3 regions of the Streptomyces syringium genome follow, and region 1 is predicted to be linked to each of the others. Evidence: riboswitches for the same ligand, from Rfam matches in the RefSeq annotation. Region 1 holds a riboswitch; each other region holds the start of a gene.
What was found. A riboswitch is a leader RNA that binds a small molecule or an ion and turns the genes downstream of it on or off. The one in region 1 is predicted to bind cyclic di-AMP.
Positions count from the first base shown of each region.

Region 2: another riboswitch for cyclic di-AMP. It lies ahead of JO379_RS05290 (C40 family peptidase); the one in region 1 lies ahead of JO379_RS03945 (C40 family peptidase).
Region 3: another riboswitch for cyclic di-AMP. It lies ahead of JO379_RS25540 (M23 family metallopeptidase); the one in region 1 lies ahead of JO379_RS03945 (C40 family peptidase).

Region 1 covers NZ_JAGIOH010000001.1:853,033-860,885, reverse strand. The annotation lists gene JO379_RS03960 (amino acid adenylation domain-containing protein) at 1-172, shown strand, start outside; gene JO379_RS03955 (MFS transporter) at 203-1,483, shown strand; gene JO379_RS03950 (cytochrome P450 family protein) at 1,620-2,819, opposite strand; cyclic di-AMP (ydaO/yuaA leader) riboswitch at 3,366-3,530, shown strand; gene JO379_RS03945 (C40 family peptidase) at 3,535-4,008, shown strand; gene JO379_RS03940 (rodlin) at 4,352-4,762, shown strand; gene JO379_RS03935 (alkaline phosphatase PhoX) at 4,962-6,116, shown strand; gene JO379_RS03930 (DUF6875 domain-containing protein) at 6,175-6,924, opposite strand; gene JO379_RS03925 (MFS transporter) at 6,914-7,853, opposite strand, start outside.
Region 2 covers NZ_JAGIOH010000001.1:1,204,582-1,212,434, forward strand. The annotation lists gene JO379_RS05275 (dienelactone hydrolase family protein) at 31-780, opposite strand; gene JO379_RS05280 (ATP-dependent Clp protease proteolytic subunit) at 982-1,617, shown strand; gene JO379_RS05285 (hypothetical protein) at 1,624-1,932, shown strand; cyclic di-AMP (ydaO/yuaA leader) riboswitch at 2,252-2,437, shown strand; gene JO379_RS05290 (C40 family peptidase) at 2,442-2,912, shown strand; gene JO379_RS05295 (ATP-binding protein) at 3,270-3,698, opposite strand; gene JO379_RS05300 (helix-turn-helix domain-containing protein) at 3,964-4,842, shown strand; gene JO379_RS05305 (DUF397 domain-containing protein) at 4,852-5,127, shown strand; gene JO379_RS05310 (8-amino-7-oxononanoate synthase) at 5,131-6,300, opposite strand; gene bioB (biotin synthase BioB) at 6,449-7,669, shown strand; gene JO379_RS05320 (adenosylmethionine--8-amino-7-oxononanoate transaminase) at 7,662-7,853, shown strand, end outside.
Region 3 covers NZ_JAGIOH010000001.1:5,719,810-5,727,662, reverse strand. The annotation lists gene JO379_RS25555 (bifunctional acetate--CoA ligase family protein/GNAT family N-acetyltransferase) at 1-1,897, opposite strand, end outside; gene JO379_RS25550 (HPr family phosphocarrier protein) at 2,114-2,395, shown strand; gene JO379_RS25545 (GntR family transcriptional regulator) at 2,565-3,293, opposite strand; gene JO379_RS25540 (M23 family metallopeptidase) at 3,537-4,340, opposite strand; cyclic di-AMP (ydaO/yuaA leader) riboswitch at 4,354-4,507, opposite strand; gene JO379_RS25535 (M16 family metallopeptidase) at 4,775-6,142, opposite strand; gene JO379_RS25530 (M16 family metallopeptidase) at 6,187-7,542, opposite strand; gene JO379_RS25525 (DNA gyrase/topoisomerase IV subunit A) at 7,775-7,853, shown strand, end outside.

The DNA of each region.
Region 1 (7,853 bases):
CGACGACATCCGCCGATTCCTCGGTGACAGAGTGCCCGGCTACCTCGTACCGTCCCATGTCGTCGTGCTGGCCGAACTGCCGCGCACCCCCGGCGGCAAGCTCGACCCGCGCGCCCTGCCGGATCCCGCGCGGACAGCGGACCGGCCGCTCGCCACCGCCTCGTCCCGCTAGACCGACGACCCACAGTTAAGGAAAACCCAGGTGTCCGTCTCCACCGCGGAACTCGCCGCGCCCGACCGCCGGCGCCGCCGCGACTTCCGGCTGTTCATGTCCTCCCACATCTGCAATGAACTGGGCAGCAGCATCACCTACGTCGCGCTCCCGCTGATGGCCGTGCTCACCCTGCACGCCTCGCCCTGGGAGGTCGGCCTGCTGGCCGCCGCGGAACAGGCGGCCGCGCTGGTGCTCGGACTGCCCGCCGGGGCATGGGTCGACCGGATGCGCCGCCGCAACGTGATGATCGCCGCGGACGCGGTGCGCGTCGTGCTGTTCACCGCCGTCCCCCTCGCGTATCTGCTGGACCTGCACTCCATGCCCCTGCTCTACACCGTGGCACTGCTGATGGGCTGCGCCCGGCTCTTCGGCGATGTCGCGGACCAGAGCTATCTGCCCACGCTGGTCGGGGACTCCGAGCTGATCAACGGGAACTCCAAGCTGGAGACGGTCCGTTCCGCCGCCGAGCTCGGCGGCCCCGGCATCGCCGGATTCATGGTCCAGGCCTTCGGCGCGGCCGGGACGATAGCCGGCCAGGCCGTCACCTCGCTGGCCTCCGTGATCCTCCTCGGCCGCATCGGCGCCCGCGAGGAGCAGCCCGCCGCCGCCCGCAAGGGCGGGCTGCTCACGGACATCCGCGAGGGCCTGTCCTACGTCCTGGGCCACCGGACCCTGCGGCTCATCGCCCTCAACACCGCGGCGACCAACCTCTTCCTCAGCGCGACCATCACCCTCGAGGTCCTCTTCCTGAGCCGGACCGTCGGACTGCCGGCCGCGGCGGTCGGCTGGGTGCTCGCCGTGTCCACGATCGGTGCGATGCTCGGCGCGCTCGTCGTCGGCCGGCTCTCCAAGGCCATCGGCGCGGCCCGGCTCACCTGGCTGTCCCTGCTCGCCACCGCGCCGTTCGGACTGCTGCTGCCGCTGGCGGAGAAGGACTGGCGGATCGGGCTGTTCATCCTCGGCGCGGTGGTCCAGTCGGCCGGCATCACCCTCTACAACATCTGCCAGGTGACGTACCGCCAGACGGAGTGCCCGCCGCACCTGCTCGGCCGGATGACGGCCACCATGCGCTTCCTGGTCCAGGGCGTCCTCCCGCTGAGCGGTCTGCTGGCGGGTGCCCTCGGCGCGCTCATCGGCGTCCGGGAGACGCTGTGGATCTTCGCGGCCGGACTGGTGCTCGCCCCGCTGGTGCTGCTGTGCTCGCCGCTGCGCACGATGCGTGACTTCGAGCCGACTTCGCTCTCCTCGGAGCCGGTGGAAGCGGCATAAGAGAGCGTGATCGAGCAAGAGTGCGGTCATTTCAGGTCGGGCGTGCCTGGCTGCCCGCCCGTCACGACAGTGGCCCGAACCCGTCGGTCTCCGACGGGTTCGGGCCACCCGTACGTCCGCCCCGGAAAGCCGCGCGCTACCGCTGCGGTGTGAACCTCACCGGCAGGGCGAGCAGCCCGCGCAGCGCCATGCTGGGCCGCCAGGAAAGCGCGGCGGGGTCGACGTCGAAGGCGAGGTCCGGGCAGCGCTCCAGCAGCGCCTTGAGGGCGATGGCCGCCTCCATCCGGGCGAGCGGGGCGCCGATGCAGTGGTGGACACCGTGACCGAAGGCGAGGTGCCCACGGGCCTCGCGGCGGATGTCGAAGCGGTCGGGGTCGGGGAAGTGCCGGGGATCGCGGGCCGCCGCGGCGAGCACGACGATCACCGGTTCCCTGGCGGGGACGGTGGTGCCGCCGATCTCCACCGGCTCGGCGGTGTAGCGGAAGGCGCACCGCTCCACCGGGCAGCCGTAGCGGAGCATCTCCTCGATCGCGCCGTCGAGCAGGGACCAGTCGGCGCGCAGTGCCGCCAGCTGGTCGGGGTGGCGCAGCAGCTCGTGGACGCCGCTGGAGATGAGGTTGACGGTGGTCTCGTGGCCGGCGACGAGCAGGACGAAGGCCATGCCCAGCAGTTCGTCGGGTGAGAGCCGGTCGCCGTCGTCGTCCGTGGCGGTGGTCAGGGCACTGAGGAGATCGTCGCCGGGCGACTGCCGCTTGGCCTCGATGAGCGAGACGAAGTACGCGGTCATCGCCTGGGCCGCGGCACCGGCGGCTTCCGGGCTGCTGGGGAGGACGACCTCGTTGGACCACTCACGGAACGCCGCGCGGTCGCCGACGGGCACCCCGAGCAGCTCACAGATGACCGTCAGCGGCAGTGGCAGCGCGAAGGACTCCACGAGGTCGGCGCGGCCGAGCGGCAGCATCGCGTCCAGGAGTTCGCCGGTCCACCGCGAGATGCGCGGGCGCAGCTCCTCGATGCGGCGCGGGGTGAACTCCTTGGCGACGAACTTGCGCAGGCGCGTGTGGTGCGGCGGGTCGACCTGGAGCATGTTCAGCCCGATCGCGTAGCCGCCGTCGTCCTCCCAGTCCGGCGAGTAGCGGATGTCGTTGCGCAGCCGGGGGTCCGTCAGGGCGGCCCGGGCCTCGTCGTTGCCGACGATCAGCCAGGACTCGCGCCCGTCGGGGGTCCGCACCCGATGGACGGGCCCCCGCTCCCGCAGGCTCGCGTAGAGCGGATGCGGGTCCTTGGCGAAGTCCGTGCCGGCGGGCGTGAGGTCCTCGAGCGTTGGCGTGGACACAAGCGTTCCCTTCGTCGTCTCCGGGGCATGACCGGAGCCCAAGTGGGGATGGGCCCCCAGTTGACGGACCGACCGTAGCACTAAGTGGGGAGCCGTCCACACTTTGGGTCGCGCGAAGGATCCGCCGTCGTCGCCGTCGAACGCGAGGGGTTGCGGTCGCTCATCACCCGTCAGTCCGCCCTGGTCGCGGATAATGCGGAGGCTGCCATTCAGTCGTCGGGCGGGGTGGCCGGCGGAACCGCCGGGTGTGCACCCCGGGCCGTTCTTCCGGTGCTCGACGGGATTCGGCCGCGACCGCCGGTAACTCCCTTGATATCCAGCCGCTTTCAGGCTCCGCCCGACACTGATTTCCGCTGTGCGGGGGCTGTTGACGGAGGTTCGGGCGGGGCGAAATCAGCCGCCGGTTCCTCGAGTCGACGCGAAGTGAACAAGTTCACAGAAGGCCGTTTGGGCTCTGATTTTGAGCGGTCGATGATGCAGGATCTCTGCTCGAACACAAGAACCCGTCACAGAGGCGGGCGACCCGGGCGGACGCCGAGTCCTGCCGCCGTCCGGGTGCAGATTCAGATCAAGGATCGGCAGGAGCGGGAGACCCAAGCACGACGAACCACGATGGCAGTGGTTCTTGGGGTGAAGCCACGTATGTGGCCGGGCAACTTTGTCAGCCCGAACCCGACAGGTCACCTTTCGTAGGCGGATGACGAAGGGCTTTGGCATGTCTGCGTTCCCTGGCATACCCGCACTGCTTTCCCGGGCCGGAACCGCATCGGTTCTGACCGCAGCCACCGTCACCGCGTCGATGCTGATCCCGACACTGGCAACCGACGCACAGGCGGCGACTCCGGGAACGAAGGCGCTGCAGATCGCGGCCTCCAAGAAGGGGTCGCCGTATCAGTACGGCGCCACCGGTCCGAACCGTTTCGACTGCTCGGGCCTGACGCTGTACGCCTTCAAGAAGGCGGGTAAGGCGCTGCCGCGCACCGCGGCTTCGCAGTACAACAAGACCAGGCACCTTTCGGCCGGCTCACGACAGCCGGGCGACCTGGTGTTCTTCCACTCGGGCAGCAACGTCTACCACGTGGGGATCTACGCCGGGAAGAATCAGATCTGGCACTCTCCGAAGCCGGGCAAGTCCGTGCGGCTGGAGAAGATCTGGACGAACAGTGTCTGGTACGGCCGCGTCAAGTAGCCCTTGAGGCTGTTCAAAAGCCCGCCCGGACGCTCTTGTGGGGGCAATGTCCGGGCGGGCTGACGGCTGCGGAGGCACCGCTGCGCGCAGCACGCTACCAGCCGAATCCGAAACGCCCGGGCGCCGTCACCCCATTGGCCGCCCCGGAAGTGCGCCGCGCGTGCGTGCGCAATGGCCCGCCCTGTCTCCCGGGCGGTCGGTGGCCCTTTGACGGTTGCCTTTCGATGGTGTCGCCCATGGTCCGGCTGGCTCAAATGAGTGAATGTCCGGAACTTCTTAAATCGACCGGAGTTACTCAGGTCGCTTCCTTGTGAGGGGCGCTAATCGATCGAAAGGCATGGACGTGCTCAAGAAGGTACTCGCCACGACCGCGATGACGGTTTCCGCGGTCGGCGCCATCACCGCTCCCGCGATGGCGATCGGCAACGACAACGGTGACGTCGCCAATGGCAACGCCGCGAAGACCGGTTACGGCAACACCAAGACCGGCGGCAAGCAGAGCCCGCAGATGAGCCTGATCCAGGGCACGCTCAACAAGCCGTGCCTGGGTATCGGCAAGATCGGTGTCCAGTCCCTCATCGCGCTGCTCAACATCGGTGTCCAGGACATCCCGATCCTCACCTCGCAGCAGCAGCAGCAGTGCACCGACAACTCCACGATCAGCGACGGGGACGACCAGCTGTCGCACATCCTGGACGAGATCCCGATCCTCACGGGCAACGGTTCCGGGAACAGCGCGCACGACGGGCACTGACGGCCCAGAGCCTTGGCGTTCATCCCCCTGTTCCGGATATGCGGGATCCGGAACAGGGGGATTCCCGTGCGCCGACGCAATTGATCACCTCAGTTCACTTCTTGTTGATGTACTGTCAACTCTGCGCTTTTATGGTCCGGGAGACCAGGCCTCGCCGCCGGTCGGTGACGAGGCACCCCCCAAGTCCCCTGGAGTGACCGTGGAACGTCGCACCTTCCTGCGCGCGGCCGTCGTCGGCACCTCGGCCGCCGCCCTCGGCGGCTCACTGTGGAGCGCCGCCTACGCGAGCCCGGCCCAGCCGGGCGCCGGACCCTACGGACCGCTCGGCGCCGCCGACGGCAATGGTCTCCGGCTGCCGAAGGGTTTCAGTGCCCGGATCGTCGCCCGGTCCGGACAGAAGGTCTCCGGCACCTCCTACACCTGGCACAACGCCCCGGACGGCGGCGCCTGTTACGCCGACGGCACCGGCTGGATCTACGTCTCCAACTCGGAGATCAACCCCTCCGGAGGAGCGAGCGCGCTGCGCTTCGATGCCGCCGGAACCGTCGTCGCGGCGTACCGCGTGCTCTCCGGCACCCGCCAGAACTGCGCGGGCGGCAGGACGCCGTGGAACACCTGGCTGTCCTGCGAGGAGGTCGACCGCGGCTACGTCTACGAGACCGACCCGTGGGGCGTGAAGGCGGCGGTGCGGCGCGACGCGATGGGCCGCTTCAAGCACGAAGCGGCCGCCGCCGACCCGGTCCGCAAGGTCGTCTATCTGACCGAGGACGTCACCGACGGTTGCTTCTACCGCTTCACCCCCACCACCTGGGGTGATCTCTCGGCCGGGAAGCTCGAGGTGCTCACCATGGGCTCCGGGACCTCGGGGCCCGTCACCTGGGGGGCCGTCCCCGACCCGTCCGGCGCCCGCACGGCCACCCGCAACCAGGTCGCCGGGGCCAAGCGCTTCAACGGCGGCGAAGGCTGCTACTACGCCGACGACACCTGCTGGTTCACCACCAAGGGCGACAACCGTGTCTGGCAGTACAACGCGGCGGCCGGAACCATCGAACTCGCCTACGACGACTCGCTGGTGAGCGGCAGCGCACCGCTCACCGGAGTGGACAACGTCACCGGCACGTCCTCCGGCGACCTCTTCGTCGCCGAGGACGGCGGCACCATGGAGATCTGCCTCATCACCCCGGACGACATCGTCACCCCCTTCCTGCGGATCGACGGCCAGTCCGGCTCCGAGATCACCGGGCCGGCCTTCTCGCCGGACGGCAGACGGCTGTACTTCTCCAGCCAGCGGGGCACGACGGGAAGCTCCTCCGGCGGCATCACCTACGAGGTGACGGGCCCGTTCCGCGCGTAGCCCGCCGGGTGCGTCGTCCCAGCCGGGACCGACAGCAGCGCCGCGGCTTCCGCGTCGCTCAGGGGGTCAGCCCGTGCTCACGGCACGCCTGGTTCCACCGCTCGGCGGCTTCCTTCGTCCGCAGTCTCGTACGGCGCGCCTCCGCCGCGTGCAGCCGGTGGTACGCCGGGAACATCTGCCGCACCCGCAAGGACAGTTGGAGGTCGGCGGGGATGATCCTGCGCAGCACGTAGAAGGGGGCGGGCGCGGTGAAGTAGCGGGGCTCGGGGTGGTGGGGGTCGTCGGGCTCGGCGGGGTCCTCGTGGAAGAGCGCCGCCGTGCACCCCCGCGCGTACACCGCGGGCAGCACCGCACGGTGCGCGGCGGCCACCACCGGCAGCAGCGGTGCGGGCGGGCCGGGGAAGGCCACGACCAGCCCCGGGTGCTCGGGCGATTCCCGCTGGGAGGCCCGGTCGAACCACGCCAGATAGCCGACCAGCGCCCGGGCCACCGCGCGCGGCGCCGTGTGCCCGGCCACGCGCAGCTCCGCGTAGTGCATGACGCCGGCCCGCAACGCCCCCCGGACGAAGGGGCAGATGGCATTCGAGGGGCCCGAGCGTCCGATGGAGTCACCGATGTAGTCGCGCAGATAGGGGCGGAAGACCGCGCCGAGCTCGGTACCGCCGTCGCCGTCGTCACCCTCGTCGTCACCGTCACCGTCGCGGAAGACGACGGGAGCGGGCCGGATCAGCTCGCCGCGCCGCACCGCGCCGGGGTCGGGGGCGAAGGACTCCGCGGCCGGTGGCTCGGGGTCCGGCTCAGGGGACACGGGCACCATCCTCCTCGGCCTCCTCGGAGGCTCCCCCCACCGCGGGGGAATCGACTGCCGCGCTCACGGGCGGCGTACGCAGGGACCGGACACAGAACCAGGCGGCCGCTGCCCCGAACAGTGTCGTACCGGCGGCCGCGGTGGTCCACACCCCGGTGACGTCCGCGAGGCCGATGCCGAGCCCGCCCATCACATAGAGACCGAGGCCGGTGGCGAGGGAGTTGAACAACCCGCCCGCGGACAGCATGGTGGCGCGCGACCGGGCGGGCACCCGCTCGTTGAGAGCGGCCTTGAGGCCGGGCATGCACAGACCGGCCGCCATCACGAAGCCGATGTACAGCGGGACGCCGACCCAGCCGGAGGACGCGAGGGCCGAGCCGCCGAGGAACAGCCCGGCGGCCACGGCGGCCAGCACGATGATCCGGGCCCGCGCGCCCGGGTCCTGACGCACCTTCCGGGCGACGACCTCCAGCAGCGGGATCTGCAACAGGTCGCCGGTGCACCGGGCCGCGGCCAGGGCGATCAGCGAGCCGCCGGTGAGGACGTCGAAGTGGACGGTCCACTGCACGCCCGGCAGCCCCCGGAAGAGGCACAGTGCGGCCGCGCACAGCAGCAGACCGGTCAGGACGCGGTCGGTGCCCAGCGCCCGGCGGCAGCCCCGCAGGGCCTCCAGCGAGGCGGCGGCCAGCTCGCGGCGCACACCCGCCCGGTCCGCCCCGGCTCCGGCGCCGTCCGCCACCGGTGTGCGGCCGCGCAGCAGCACGGTCGTGCACACGGCCCCGGCCAGACAGGCGGCCCCGGCCAGCAGCTGCGGCACGGCCAGTCCCAGGAGCTGCCCGGCCGCGGCCCCGGCGACGGTGCCGGTCACGATGCCGGCGTTCTCGGCCATCCGGCCCCGGGCGAAGAGCGCGTCGAGGTTCGCCGAGGGG
Region 2 (7,853 bases), 350 kb from region 1:
CGCGAGCCGAGAACTCCGAAGACGTGCGCCTCAGCCGGCGGCCAGCGTGCGGTCGAGAAGGGGAAGCAGACGGTCCCAGTGGCGCCGCAGCCCGGAGGGGTCGAACGCGTCGGTGTCGGCCATGGTGAAACCGTGCAGGGTGCCGGGGTAGACCTCGGTGGTGTGCGTGACACCCGCGGCGTCCAGGGCCTGGCGGAGCTCGCCGATGGTCTGGGGCGTCATGTCGTTCTCCGCGAGACCGAGGTGGACCTCGGCGGCGAGCTCGGGGATGTCGCGGTGCGGGCTGTCCGGCGCGTCGGTGACCAGGAAGCCGGGGTGGAATCCGGCGACGGCGGCCACCCGGCCGGGGTGGGCCGTCGCGGTGCGCATCGCCAAGGCGGCGCCCATGCAGTAGCCGATCACGGCGACCGGTCCGGCACCCACCTCGGGCTGGGCGGTGAGGAATCCGAGGTAGGCGTCGGCATCGCGCAGGACACGCTCGGAGGTGTGCGCCTTGACCAAGGGCATCAGCCGCTCGAAGACCGCCGGCCGGACCTCTTCCCCGATGTGCCCGGGAAGTTCGATCACCGGCGCCGGGCCGTGCCGGTAGTAGAGGTTGGGGACGAGCACGTAGTACCCGTGCCCGGCCAGCTCGCGGGCCATCTCCTCCAGCACGGGCCGCACGCCGAAGGCGTCCGGGTACAGCAGCACCCCCGGGTGCCGCCCGCCACCGTCGGGAAAAGCGGCGAAAGCGTCGGCCTGGCCGTCCGCGGTGGGAATCTGCAGAGACTTGGTGGGCATGGCGGATCATCCTTCCTTGCCCCGATGCCCGCGCACAAGGGTTGAGTCAACGACGGGCCGGGGCCCACCACCCCGGCACCGCCGCGCTCACGCCCAGAGCGAAACCACGTCCGATCCGTTGCCGCGCCGAGCCGCGCTGAGCCATGCTCATCCGAACGATCTGTACGTCCTGTACATTTTTTACGGACGAGGAGTGCCACCATGCACCGACCCACGGCCCGCTATGTCCTGCCCGAGTTCACGGAGCGCACGAGCACCGGCGCCCGCACGATGGACCCGTACTCCAAGCTGCTGTCCGAGCGCATCGTCTTTCTGGGCACGCAGATCGACGACACCTGCGCCGGCGATGTGATCGCACAGCTCATGTACCTCGAACACGCGGCGCCCGAGCGGGACATCTCGCTCTACATCAACTCCCCCGGCGGCTCCTTCCCCGCCATGTGCGCCATCTACGACACGATGCGCTACATCGGCTGCGACGTGGAGACGATCTGCCTGGGCCAGGCCGCCTCGTCCGCCGCCGTGCTGCTCACCGCCGGCACCCCGGGCAAGCGACTGGCGCTGCCGAACGCGCGCGTCCTCATTCATCAGCCGTCCCTCAGCGAACCGGTCCAGGGCCAGCCCTCCGATCTGGAGATCCAGGCGGGGGAGATGTCGCGCATGCGGGACACGCTGACGGAGATGCTGGTGCGGCACACGGGGCAGAGCGTGGAGCGGGTCGACCGGGACATCGAGCGGGACACCGTCTTCGACGCCGCGGCCGCGGTGGCGTACGGGCTCGTCGACCGGCTCACCTCCAGCCGCAAGGGCCCGGGCGTGCCGCTCGGCGCGAGGTGAGCCGCGATGTGGCCGCCCCAACTGCCACCCCTGCCCGCCCTGACCCGCGCCGAGGGCGAATTGGTGGACCGGTATCTGGAAGTACTGGATCTTCTGGGCCGGATCAACCCGGCCCGCGCGCATGACACGTACGCCGGACTACGGGCGGCGCAGGCTCTGGTGGTCGCGGCGACGGGGCTGCGCGAGGCGTTGACGCTCATGCACGAGCGAGGCGAACGCGAGGTGCACACCGGAACACTCGCGCGGGCGATGCTGGTCCTGGACGGGGAGCGGCGGGCCGCACGGGTCACCATGCCGCCGAACACGCCGGGCTGATGAGCCCGGACGCGCGCCGGAACGACCGGCCGGGCGACACCTCAACGCGATCTCCCGCAGACAGCGGACCCTGCGTAGACATCGCGCAGTGATCGATCCGAGCCGCGCGCGCACGAGGCGATCACGGAGATCAACTCGCCGCAGGTGAACGGCTCAACAGGGTTGAGCGGTGGGCGTCAAACCGTCCGGTGTCCACCCGAACACGCCAGAGGTGACCAGGCTCACATATCACCGGATCCTCTCGGAATCCGTGCCGCGGCTGCGCCAAGATCCAGGCGACGACAAGACCCCGCCACCGCGGCGGGGCGGTCCGGGCGGACGCCGAATCCTGCCGCCGCCCGGATGACTGGTCGACACGAGTGCATCGGCAGGAGTGGAGGACCCGAGTACGGCGGGACGACCGGCACCACTGGCCGTCCCTTGGGGTGAAGCCGCCTCGGCGGCCGGGCATCTTCGCCTGCCCGAACCCGACAGGTCATCCTTCATAGGCGGCAGACGAAGGGTTGCGTATGGCCGCGCACAAACGACCAACGAAGTTCTCCAGGGCCAAGGCCGCCTCGGCCCTCACCCTCGCAGCCGTCGGCGCCTCGGTGCTGGTGCCCGGCGGTTCGCCCGACGCCGAGGCCGCGAACGTCTCCACCCTCGCCCTGCGGATAGCGGAATCGAAGCAGGGCGCTCCCTACCAGTGGGGCGCGACGGGACCGTACAGCTTCGACTGCTCGGGGCTGACGCAGTACTCGTACAAGCGGGTCGGCAAAAAGCTGCCCCGTACCGCCGCCGCCCAGTACAACCGCGCCCGCCATGTGCCCGGCTCCGCCCGCCAACGCGGGGACCTGGTGTTCTTCCACTCCGCCGGCGGCGTCTATCACGTGGGCATCTACGTCGGGAACGGCAGGATCCTGCATGCTCCCAAGACCGGCGCGGTCGTCCGCCACGAGCGGATCTGGACCAGAAGCGTCAGCTACGGCCGCGTGAACTGAAAGCGCCGACGGTGGCGTGCCGCGACGGCCGCCCCCGCCACCGTCCTCGCCTCCCTGTGCGCCGACACGGCAAAGGGTGTGTTCCCACCCGCCGACGGCGGACACGACTGTGGTGCCGCGGCCCCTCGTTCGCGACGGGGGCCGCCGGCCCCGACCGGGCACACGGTCGCCTTCACCGGCAGCGATCCGGAACGGGTAAGGGCGCGCCTGCCCGCCGGTGACCTGCCCGAGCCGCTCGACCCGCCTTGTCCGCGAGCACCGTGCGATCACCGTGCGAGCCCCTGGGCCGGGTGGTGGACCCCTCGGCCTTCTCGAGGCCACGGGGCCCACCGCCCGGCCCACAGCCGCGCGGGGCGGTCAGGGTACGGGCACCGTCCAGGGCAGACAGATCCAGACCGTCTTGCCGCCGTCGGCCGTCGGGGTGACCGACAGTCTGCCGCCGCGCTCGGCGGTCAGACAGCGGATGATGACCATGCCGCGGCCGTTGTCCTGCTGGACGGCGGCGGGCAGCCTTCTCGGATAGCGGGGGTGACTGTCCGTGACGCCGATGCGCAGCTGCTCCTCCCGGTCGAGCCGGACGTCCACGGTGAAGGTGGGCGACTGGCCGCGGGTGTGCTGCACGGCGTTGGTGGCGAGTTCGGAGACGATCAGCCGAACCGTGTCGGCGTCCTCGGTGCCGTCCGCCAGCCCCCATTCCGCCAGTACACGCGCGACATAGCGGCGCGCGTCGGACACCGAGGCGGGGGCGCTCGGCAGGGTTACGGTTGCTTCCTGGTGATCCGCCATGGCGCTGTCCCTTTCCTACCGAGGCCGGGCTCCGACGCGTGACGCAGGGCACTGACGCGGTGACGTCGGGAGCGGTCTCGGACGGCTCTTCGTCACAGAGTGCCACCGTCGGCGTCCGAGAGTGAGCGATCCACCGGAAAATGCATATATCTGTCGCTCGAAGCGGTGAACTCTGCCGGGAGCGACCACATTTGGGTGGCGCACTCGTCTATTGACACTGACGTATGGATGTGGACGTGTTCACCTTGGCCGAAAGGGAATACCCATGCGCTACGGACCCGCGGTGCGTCGACGCAAGCTCGGCGCGGAGCTGCGCCGCCAGCGTGAACTGGCCGCGCTGACCAGCCGGGAGGCGGCGTGCGCGGTGGGCTGGCACCAGTCGAAGGTGAGCCGGATCGAGACGGGCTGCAGTGGCGTGAAGCCCTCGGACGTCGCCCTGTTGCTGGATGCCTACCAGGTGACCGACCCGGAACTGCGTGCGCTGCTGGGGGCGCTGTGCGGCGCGGGGTCGGCGGATCCGGGTGAGGGCGCGGGGGCTCGGCGGGGTTGGTGGTACGCCTACCGCGACCGGCTGCCGCCCGCCTATCTCGATTTCATCAGCCTGGAGTCCGAGGCCTCCCACCTGCGCACTTTGGAGACCACGGTGGTGCCGGGGCTGTTGCAGACGCCGGAGTACGCGCGCGCGGTGACCCGCGCGGCGCTGAACGACCCGCCCCCGGAGCAGGTCGAGGAGTTGGTGCGGGTGCGGATGGCCCGCCAGTCGGTGCTGCGGGGCGAGCGTCCACTGGAGTTGTGCGCGGTGCTCGACGAGGCGGTACTGCGTCATGAGGTCGGCGGCCGGGAGGTGATGGCGGGGCAGTTACGGCACCTGGTGACCACGGGGCACATGCGGCACGTGCGACTGCATGTGCTGCCGTTCTCCGCGGGCAGCCATATCGGCATCACCGGCCCTTTCGTTATTTTCTCATTTCCGCGCATTGCAGATCTGGATGTGGTGGTTCTCGACCACTTGACGAGTAGCCTCTATCTGGAGCGGAAAGAAGACCTCCGGGCGTACGGTTCCGCTTTCGCCACCCTGCGGACCCGCGCCCTCTCGCATGAGAACTCGTTGGATTACATCGCCGGGCTCCATGACGGCGTGTGAGGAGGCACCATGCCCGCAATGCCTCGCTATGTCCCTTCCCCCTCTGCCCTGCGTGCCGCGAGGTGGCGGCGCAGCAGCTACAGCACCGGAATGAACAACTGCGTCGAAACGGCCCCGCTCGGCCCGGACCTGCTGGCCGTACGGGACTCCAAGCGCACGGCCGGACCCGTCCTGTCGTTCTCGCCCGCCGCGTGGTCCTCGTTCGTGGGAGACCTCCGCGGCGGTGGCCTCGGCCGCCGCCGCGGGGCCGGGGCGGCCGATGGGGCCACCGCCACCAGGAGTTGAGCGTCAGGCGGCCGGTGCGGTCCGCAGGACCGTGCCGGCCGCCTCCTCGATCTGCCGGTCCGTGAGGTCCGCGCGCGCCGTCAGCCGCAGCCGCGAGACGCCGTCGGGCACGGACGGGGGGCGGAAGCAGCCGACCGCGAGCCCGGCGGCGCGGCAGTCGGCCGCCCATCGCACGGCGGCCTCCGGTGAAGGGGCCCGGACGGACACCACCGCCGCGTCGGGCCGTACCGCCGTCAGCCCCGCCGCCGTCAGCCTCCGGTGCAGCTCGGTGGCGACGTGCCGCACCCGGGCCGCGCGCCCCGGTTCGCGGCGCAGCACCGCAAGGCTCGCGAGCGCGCCGCCCACCGCCGCCGGGGCGAGCCCGGTGTCGAAGATGAACGTCCGTGCGTGGCTGACGAGATGCCGGATGACGCGCGCGGGGCCTAGCACCGCGCCCCCCTGGCTGCCCAGCGACTTCGACAGGGTGACCGTGGCGACGACGTCCGCGTCCCCCGCCAGGCCCGCCGCGTGCACCGCGCCCCGGCCCCCTTCGCCGAGGACCCCGAGTCCGTGCGCGTCGTCCACCAGCAGCGCCGCGCCGTGCTCCCGGCAGGCCTCGGCGAGCGCGGCCAGCGGTGCGGCGTCGCCGTCCACGGAGAAGACGGAGTCGGTGACGGCGAGGGCCCGGCCCTCGTGCGCCCCCAGCGTCTTGCGGACCGCTTCCGCGTCGGCGTGCGGGACGACGGCCGTCTCGGCGCGGGCGAGCCGGCAGCCGTCGATGAGCGAGGCGTGGTTGCCGGCGTCGGAGACGACGAGCGGGACCGAAGGGGACGAACCGGACAGGTTCGGCGGGCCGCACAGGGCGGTGACCGCGGCGAGGTTCGCGGCGTACCCCGAGGAGAAGACGAGCGCCGCCTCGAATCCGCAGAACCCGGCGAGGCTCTCCTCCAGCCGGGTGTGCAGGGCGGTGGTGCCGGTCACCAGCCGGGAGCCGGTGGCCCCCGCGCCCCAGCGGCGGGCCGCGCCGGCGGCGGCCTCGGTGACCTCGGGGTGACGGGTGAGGCCCAGGTAGTCGTTCCCGGCCAGATCGACGAGCGGCGAGTCGGCCGGCCGCGGCCGTAGGGTCCGTACGAGCCCGGCGGCCAGCCGCCGCTCGTGCTCCGCGTCGATCCAGTCGAACGGATCCTGGGGCATCGGCCGTCCTTCGCGTTCTGTGGGGTTTGCATAGAACGTAGCCGCCGATGGCCCTGGTCAGGGTGTGGCAATACACACACATGAATCGGCCCCCGTTGTGCGATCTCTACCTTGGCCGGGAGTGCTGCCGTAGGCGAGGATCGGCGCCATGGACCTGCTGAACACGCTGGTGGACAAGGGGTTGCGGCGGGAGCTGCCGACCCGCGAAGAGGCGCTCGCCGTACTGGCGACCACCGATGACGACCTGCTCGATGTGGTGGCCGCGGCGGGCAAGGTGCGCCGCCGGTGGTTCGGACGGCGGGTGAAGCTGAACTACCTCGTCAACCTCAAGTCGGGGCTCTGCCCCGAGGACTGCTCGTACTGCTCGCAGCGGCTGGGCTCCAAGGCCGAGATCCTCAAGTACACCTGGCTCAAGCCGGACGACGCCTCGAAGGCGGCGGCCGCGGGCGTCGCCGGCGGTGCGAAGCGGGTCTGCCTGGTCGCCAGCGGGCGCGGCCCGACGGACCGGGACATCGACCGGGTCTCGAAGACCATCGAGGCGATCAAGGAGCAGAACGAGGACGTCGAGGTGTGCGCGTGCCTCGGGCTGCTGACCGACGGACAGGCCGAGCGGCTGCGGGCAGCCGGAGCCGACGCCTACAACCACAACCTCAACACCTCCGAGGCGACGTACGGCGACATCACCACCACCCACACCTTCGCCGACCGCGTCGACACCGTGCAGCAGGCCCAGGCGGCGGGGATGTCCGCCTGCTCCGGGCTGATCGCGGGCATGGGCGAGAGCGACGCGGACCTGGTGGACGTGGTCTTCGCGCTGCGCGAGCTGAACCCGGACTCGGTGCCGGTCAACTTCCTCATCCCCTTCGAGGGGACCCCGCTGGCCAAGGAGTGGAACCTCACCCCCCAGCGCGCGCTGCGCATCCTGGCGATGGTGCGGTTCGTCTGCCCGGACGTGGAGGTACGGCTCGCGGGCGGCCGTGAGGTGCACCTGCGGTCGATGCAGCCGCTCGCGCTGCACCTCGCGAACTCGATCTTCCTGGGCGACTATCTGACCAGTGAGGGCCAGGAGGGCAAGGCGGACCTCGACATGATCGCGGACGCCGGCTTCGAGGTGGAGGGCACCGGCACCACGACGCTGCCCGCGCACCGGGCCGACGCGATGGCGTCCGGCTGCGGCGGGCACGGGGGCGGCGGCTGCGGCCCTTGCGGGGACGGGGAGACGGGCGCGGCCGACGGGGCCGCGGCCACCGCGGAGGGAGAGCTCCCGGCTCCGGCCGGTGAGACCCGCACGGACGCCGGCGAGGCCCGTACGGATCTGGTCGCCGTCCGCCGTCGTGGCGCCGGCACGGAGCTGCCTCCCAATGCCTGAGCCGCTCACCGCGGGCGAGTTGCTCGCCCTGGACAAGCAGCACGTCTGGCATCCGTACGGGCCGATGCCCGGCCGGGTCGACCCGCTGGTCGTCGAGTCCGCGTCGGGGGTGCGGTTGCGGCTGGCCGAACCGGTCGACGGCGTGGCCGAGTTGATCGACGGCATGTCCTCGTGGTGGTCGGCG
Region 3 (7,853 bases), 4.9 Mb from region 1:
GCGCGCGGTCGGCGGGTCCGTCCGGCTGCCCGGGGGGCGCGGTGGGGGCGGCCGCCAACGCCTCGGCGAGGCCCTCGATCTCCAGGTGGACGACGGTGACGGGCTTGGCGGCCGGGGCCTGCGCGACGGCTTCCCGCAGGGCGGTCGCGAGGTCGGCGGCGGAAGTGCCGTCCACCCAGGGGATCGCGGTGACCACCACCGCGTCGCTCCCGCCGTCCGCCAGGGCCCCGGCGAGGGCCGCGCGGAAGTCGGCGGGCCCCGCGGCCGTGGTGAGGTCGCGCGGGGGCAGCGGGCGCAGGCCTTCCGTGAGGCAGGCGTCGTAGGTGAGCAGGGCCAGCGACTCGGAATTGCCGAGGATGGCCACGCGGGGGCCCGCGGGCAGCGGCTGGGAGGCGAGGAGCAACCCGGCGTCGGCGAGCTCGGTGACCGTGTCGACGCGTATGACGCCCGCCTGCCGCAGCAGGTCGGAGACGGTGGCGTCGGGGATGCGGGTGGTGGGGACGGCGTGCCCCGTGGGGGCCGCGCCGCCGTGGCGGGCGCCCTTGACGACGACGACCGGCTTACGGGCCGCGGTGCGCTTGGCGAGGCGGGTGAACTTCCGGGGATTGCCGATCGATTCCAGGTACATGAGGGCGACGTCGGTGTCGGGGTCGTCGTGCCAGTACTGGAGGAAGTCGTTGCCGGAGACGTCGGCGCGGTTTCCCGCGGAGACGAAGGTGGAGACGCCGACCAGTCCGGCGGCGCGCCGGTGCAGCCCGGAGAGCAGGGCGATGCCGATCGCGCCGGACTGGCTGAACAGCCCGAGCCGCCCGGCCGCGGGCAGCTCGGGCGAGAGGGAGGCGTTGAGCCGGACGCCCTCGGCGGTGTTGATGAGGCCGAAGGCGTTGGGGCCGATGATGCGCATGCCGTACGAGCGGGCCTGGCGGACCAGCTCGCGCTGGCGGGCGCGGCCGTCGGGGCCGCTCTCGGCGTATCCGGCGGAGAGGACGACGAGGCCCTGGACGCCGTGCTCGCCGCACTCGGCGACGACGGACGGCACCGCGGCGGCGGGCACGGCGACGACGGCGAGGTCGACGGGGTCGGTGATGTCGAGGACCGAGCGGTGGGCGGGGACGCCTTCGGGTTCGAGGACGGAAAGCCCTTCGGGGAAGGCCCGGTTGACCGCGTGCGCGCGCCCCGTGAAGCCGCCCGCCAGCACATTGCGCAGGACGGTGCGGCCCATGCCGCCCGGCTCGCGGCCCGTGCCGATGACGGCGACGGAGCCGGGGGCCAGGAGGCGCTGGACGGAGCGGGCCTCGGCGCGCTGCTCGCGGGCCCGCTGGACGGCGAGGGACCGGTCGGTGGGTTCGAGGTCCAGCTCGAGACGGACGACGCCGTCCTCGAAGCTGCGCTTCTGGGTGTACCCCGCGTCCGTGAACACCTTGATCATCTTGGTGTTGGCGGGCAGCACCTCGGCGGCGAAGCGCCGGATGGAGCGCTCGCGGGCGACGGCCGCGACGTGTTCGAGCAGGGCGGAGGCGACACCGCGGCCCTGGTGGGCGTCCTGGACGAGGAAGGCGACCTCGGCCTCGTCGGCGGGGGCGGTGGCGGGCATGCCCCGGGCGTCGATGCGGTCGTAGCGGACGGTGGCGATGAACTCGCCCCCGACGGTGGCGGCCAGGCCCACCCGGTCGACGTAGTCGTGGTGGGTGAATCGGTGCACGTCCCGGTCGGAGAGCCGGGGGTAGGGCGCGAAGAAGCGGTAGTACTTCGACTCGTCCGACACCTGTTCGTAGAAGCTGACCAGGCGGCCCGCGTCGTCGGGGGTGATGGGGCGGACCTGGGCGGTGCCGCCGTCGCGCAGCACGACGTCGGCTTCCCAGTGGGTCGGGTACGCGTGCTCGGACGGCGTCTGCATGGGGTCAGCGTACGACCGGGGACCGACAACGGTCCCGGCTCACCCCCCTTGCGGCAAGGGCGCGGGGGCGGTTGTCACCCGGGAGGCGGCCGGACGTTCGTCCGGGGTGTCGTGCGAGGTGTCGCCCGAGGTGTCGTGGGGAGCACCACACCGGAGCACCGCCACCCCCGTGAGACACTGGTCTAGACAACCAATAGCGACTTGAAGGGCAACACCATGGTTGAGCGCCGCGTCAACGTCGGCTGGGCCGAGGGCCTGCACGCCCGTCCCGCGTCGATCTTCGTCCGTGCGGCGACGGCCGCCGGCGTCCCCGTGACGATCGCCAAGGCCGACGGCAGCCCCGTCAACGCCGCGTCGATGCTGGCCGTGCTGGGCCTGGGCGCCCAGGGCGGCGAGGAGATCGTCCTCGCCACCGAGGCGGAAGGCGCCGAGGCCGCGCTCGACCGTCTGGCCAAGCTGGTCGCCGAGGGGCTCGAGGAGCTCCCGGAGACCGTCTGATTCACCGCGCATCGCGCCCGGCGGGGCCGCGGCGGCCGATTGAGGCCGTCGCGGCCCCGCTTTTCGTTTGCACGGACCCGTTTGTTTTGCGCGGGCATATGAGGCCTGAAGCCGCACCCGGAAATACCGGCCCCGCGCCCTCGGCGGCGCCTTGAATAGCGGATTCTTGTTAAGAGCGAGCGCTCACCGTGTTTACGGATTGTTTCGGATTTCTCACTCGCCCGGCCCGCCCCACACGCACCGCCCGGCGCAGTCGGTATTCACCCGGCGGCCGGCCGGCCCGTGCCTCGGCCAGCGCCCGGGCCCGCTCCGCGTCGCCCCGGGCGACGGCGTCGACGAGGGCCCCGTGGGCGTCCCAGACCTCGACGGGCCGCAGCGGGGTCTCCGGTGCGTAGACCCAGGCGATCTTCAGTCGTAGCTGGGTCAGCAGAGCGGCGAGGCTGGGGCTGCCGGAGGCCTGGGCGAGGGTCTCGTCGAACCAGTCGCCCAGCGGGCGCAGTTCCGCCGTACGGCCGCCCCGGGCGCGCTCCTGCCCGAGCCTGACCAGTCCGCGCAGCACCTTCAGATGGGCCTCCGTGCGGCGCTGCGCGGCGCGTGCGGCACCGAGCGGCTCCAGCAGGGCCCGGACGTCGAGGAGATCGGCGGCTTCCCGCTCACTGGGTTCGGCGACGCACGCCCCGGCGTGCCGGCGGGTGGTCACGAACCCTTCGGAGGCGAGGGTGCGCAGGGCTTCGCGCACCGGCACCCGGGAGACGCCGTAACGACGGGCCAGTAACTCCTCGATGAGCCGGCTGCCGGGCGGGTGGGCCCCGGAGACGATGTCGTCGCGGATCGCCGCGCACACGGCGTGCGCGGAAATGCGGCCGCCTTCTCGCACTGCGTCGCCATTGCCGGTCACGTGGGGCCCCACATCGGTGAACCTCCGCCTTAATCCCCGCGAAACGCGGCCGATTGACGTCTGTTCGGCGACTCTATGGCAATAGCCGGGGATTTCCGATGGGAGACCGGAATCCATGGCTATTTTTTGGCCAACGGGCCGGTGGATACGCCTGGTCGACGCGTCCGGCCAACGCGAAGGCCCCGGCCGGAGCCGGGGCCTTCGCGAAAGATGAGTGCGGGACTTGCGCCCCGGAGGCGACGGTCAGACGCTGACGCCGTGCGCGCGCAGGTAGGCGACGGGGTCGATGTCGGAGCCGTAGTCGGCACCCGTACGGGCCTCGAAGTGCAGGTGCGGGCCGGTGACGTTGCCCGTGGAGCCGGAGATGCCGATCTGCTGCCCCGCGGTGACCGTCTGGCCGGCGCTGACGCTGATCGAGGAGAGGTGGCCGTACTGCGTGTAGGTGCCGTCGTTGTGCTTGATGACGACGTTGTTGCCGTACGCGCCGCCCCAGCCCGCCTCGACGACGGTGCCGGCGCCCACGGACTGCACCGTCGAGCCCTCGGCGGCGTGGAAGTCGACGCCGGTGTGGCTGCCGGAGGACCACAGGCCGCTGGAGGCCTTGTAGGAGGTGGAGACGTAACTGCCGTCGATCGGGGAGACGTAGGCGTTGAGACGCTTGCGCTCCTCGTCGCGGGCGGCGCGCTCCTTCTCGGCGCGCTCGGCCTCGGCCTTGCGCTTGGCCTCGTCCGCGCGCTGCTTGGCGTCCGCGGCCTTCTGCTTCGCGTCGGCCTCCGCCTTCAGCCGCGCCTCGGCCTCGTAGGCGGCGCTCTGCTGGGTGTCGGCCTGGGCGTCGATCCGGTCGGCGGTCTCGTCACCCATGACGACGGCCTGGGTGAGGCCGGTGTCCTGGACGCGCGGGGCGTCGTCGGTGGCGGCGATCGCCGGAGCGGCGAAGCCGGCGACCACACCGGTGGCGGTGAGCGTGGCGATGCCCGCCACGTTCGCGCTCACGCGGACGGCGCGGCTCGGACGACGATGCTTGCCAGTGGCACCTATGAACGCCATGGGTGTGGCCATTCCTTTCCTTCCTTCTCGCCTACCGGGTTAGCTGACGGGTTCGGAGCAGGAAGGTCTCCTACGGCTCCCTCCGGGAAGGGACCCGATTCACCCCAGGGACTGTGGGTCCCCGGCTCCCCTGGCTCGCGCCATTGGGGACTCGGCGATGACTGACCGGTGCCGCGGATGCGACTCACATCTGACGGTCAGCCGGACTGACGCTAATCGGGGTGCGTTTCGATCGACAAACAGAACCGAGGTTTTGTGTCGTACGCCACACTCCAGACGTGCAACCTCTCCTTCAAAACGGACATAAGGGAGGCACGCGAGCCCCGTTGGCCCCGCGTGCCTCCCTTATGCGCTTATCTGCTGACCAGTTGGCCGTCCCGTGCGGGCGCTGCCGACCGCACCCGGCCGCGACCGGTCACCGCTCCGACGTGCCGTCAGCCCTGGACGACCGTCACCGCTCCGATGCCCAGTGCCTTGACGGGCTCCAGGATCTCCGCGGCGTCACCGACGAGGACCGTCACGAGGCGGTCGGCCGGGAACGCGCTCACGACGGCCGCGGTGGCCTCCACGGTGCCCGTCTCCGCGAGGCGCTCGTACAGGTGCGCCTGGAAGTCGTCCGGGAGGTGCTGCTCGACCTGGTCGGCGAGCGTGCCCGCGACGGCGGCGGCCGTCTCGTACTTGAGCGGGGCGACGCCCACGAGGTTCTGCACGGCGACGTCGCGCTCGGCGTCGGTCAGCCCCTCGGCGGCCAGGGTGCGCAGCACGGTCCACAGGTCGGCCAGCGCCGGTCCGGTGGACGCGGTGTCGACGGAGCCGCTGATGGCGAGCATCGCGGCGCCGGTGCCGTCGGGCGCCGAGCGGAGCACCTGGCCGAAGGAGCGCACACCGTAGGTGTAGCCCTTCTCCTCGCGCAGGACGCGGTCCAGGCGGGAGGTGAGGGTGCCGCCGAGGCAGTACGTGCCGAGCACCTGGGCGGGCCAGACGCGGTCGTGCCGGTCGCCGCCGATCCGGCCGATGAGGAGCTGGGTCTGCACCGCGCCGGGGCGGTCGACGATCACGACGCGGCCGGAGTCGTCCGCGGTGATCGGCGGTACGGGCCGGGGCTCGGCTGCGGAGCCGGTCCACGCGCCGAGGGACTCGGCCAGCGCCTTGTCGAGGTCGACACCGGTGAAGTCGCCGACGACCACGGCGGTCGCCGTGGCGGGGCGGACGTGCGCCTCGTAGAAGGCGCGGACGGCGGCGGCGTCGATGCGCTCGACGGTCTCCTCGGTGCCCTGGCGGGGGCGGGACATCCGCGACTCGGCGGGGAAGAGCTCCTTGGAGAGCGCCACGGCGGCCCGGCGGGCGGGGTTGGCCAGCTCGTGCGGGATCTCGTCCAGCCGGTTGCGGACGAGGCGCTCGACCTCGCCGTCGGGGAACGCGGGGGCGCGCAGGGCGTCGGCGAGCAGACCGAGCGCCTTGGGCAGCCGGGAAGCGGGGACCTCCAGCGAGACCCGGACGCCGGGGTGGTCGGCGTGCGCGTCGAGGGTGGCCCCGCAGCGCTCCAGCTCGGCCGTGAACTCCTCGGCGGTGTGCCGGTCGGTGCCCTCGGACAGGGCGCGCGCCATGATCGTGGCGACGCCGTCGAGCCCCTGCGGCTCGGCGTCCAGGGGCGCCGCGAGGTTGATCTCGACGGCGACGACCTGCTGGCCGGGGCGGTGGCAGCGCAGCACGGTGAGGCCGTTGGGCAGCTCACCGCGCTCGGGGGCCGGGAAGGCCCACGGGGTGGCCTCGCCGGGCTGCGGCCGGGGGTGGAAGTCCATCGAAGGGCCTGCGGTCCGCGTGCTGCTCGCGGGTGCGGCGTCGCTCACTGGGCCGTCTCGCTTTCCGTTGCGTTTCCTGCGTTCTCGTCGGCCTCGGGGGCGGTCGGCTCGTACACCAGCACGGCGCGGTTGTCGGGGCGCAGCCGGGCCGCGGCGACCTCCCGCACCTCCTCGGCGGTGATGTCCAGGACCCGGTCGACCGCGCTGAGGGCGAGCTGCGGGTCGCCGAACAGGACCGCGTAGCGGCACAGTTCGTCCGCGCGGCCGCTGACCGTGGCGAGCCGGTCCAGCCACTCGCGCTCCAGCTGGGCCTGGGCGCGCTCCATCTCCTCCGGGGTCGGCCCCTCGGCGGCGAAGCGGGCCAGCTCCTCGTCGACGGCGGTCTCGATGTCCGGGACCTCGACGCCGCCGGACGTCTTGACGTCCAGCCAGCCGAGCGAGGGGGCGCCGGCGAGCCGCAGCAGGCCGAAGCCGGCGGCGACGGCGGTGCGGTCGTGGCGGACCAGGCGGTTGTGGAGCCGGGAGGACTCGCCGCCGCCGAGGACGGTGAGGGCGAGGTCGGCGGCGTCGGCCTCACGGGTGCCGTCGTGCGGCAGACGGTAGGCGGCCATCAGGGCGCGGGAGGGGACCTCCTCGCGCACGACCTCGCGCAGCTGCTCGCCGATGACGTCGGGAAGGCTGCCGTCGCGCGGCGGCTGCTTGCCGTCGTGGGCGGGGATGGAGCCGAAGTACTTCTCGATCCAGGCGAGCGTCTGCTCGGTGTCGATGTCGCCGACGACCGACAGGACGGCGTTGCCCGGCGCATAGTACGTGCGGAAGAAGGCGCGCGCGTCCTCCAGGGAGGCGGCGTCCAGGTCGGCCATCGAGCCGATCGGGGTGTGGTGGTACGGGTGGCCGTCGGGGTAGGCCATGGCCGTCAGCTTCTCGAACGCGGTGCCGTAGGGCACGTTGTCGTAGCGCTGGCGGCGCTCGTTCTTGACGACGTCGCGCTGGTTCTCCATCGACTCCTCGTCGAGGGCGGTCAGCAGCGACCCCATCCGGTCGGCCTCGAGCCACAGGGCCAGCTCCACCTGGTGGGCCGGCATGGTCTCGAAGTAATTGGTGCGCTCGAAGCTGGTGGTGCCGTTGAGCGAGCCGCCCGCGCCCTGCACCAGCTCGAAGTGGCCGTTGCCCTTGACCTGCGCCGAGCCCTGGAACATGAGGTGCTCGAAGAGGTGGGCGAGGCCGGTACGGCCCTTGACTTCGTGGCGCGAGCCGACGTCGTACCAGAGGCAGACCGCGGCGACCGGGGTCAGATGGTCCTCGGAGAGCACCACCCGCAGGCCGTTGGCCAGGCGGTGCTCGGTCGCTGTCAGGCCGCCGGTACCGGCCTGTTGCGTGGCCGTGTGACCCATGGGCATGTACGTCCCTTCGATCGCTGGAAAAATCTCGCCCCGCCTCGCGGCGTCCGCCGCGGCGACTAGCGTGATGAACAGTTCTGTCACTGTATGCAAGCGCGCTGACATCTGGCGAAGTTCCCGTCACGGTGCGCTCTTACGGACGGGTCGCGGTCGGCGTTGTCAGTGGCGCGGTCCACAATGGTCGGCGTCAGACCCCCCACCTCGGCAATCGATCGAAGGAGCCGCAGCCGCGATGGCCCGCCGCAGCACGAAGACCCCGCCGCCGGACGACTTCGAGGAGCGCATCCTCGACATCGACGTCGTCGACGAGA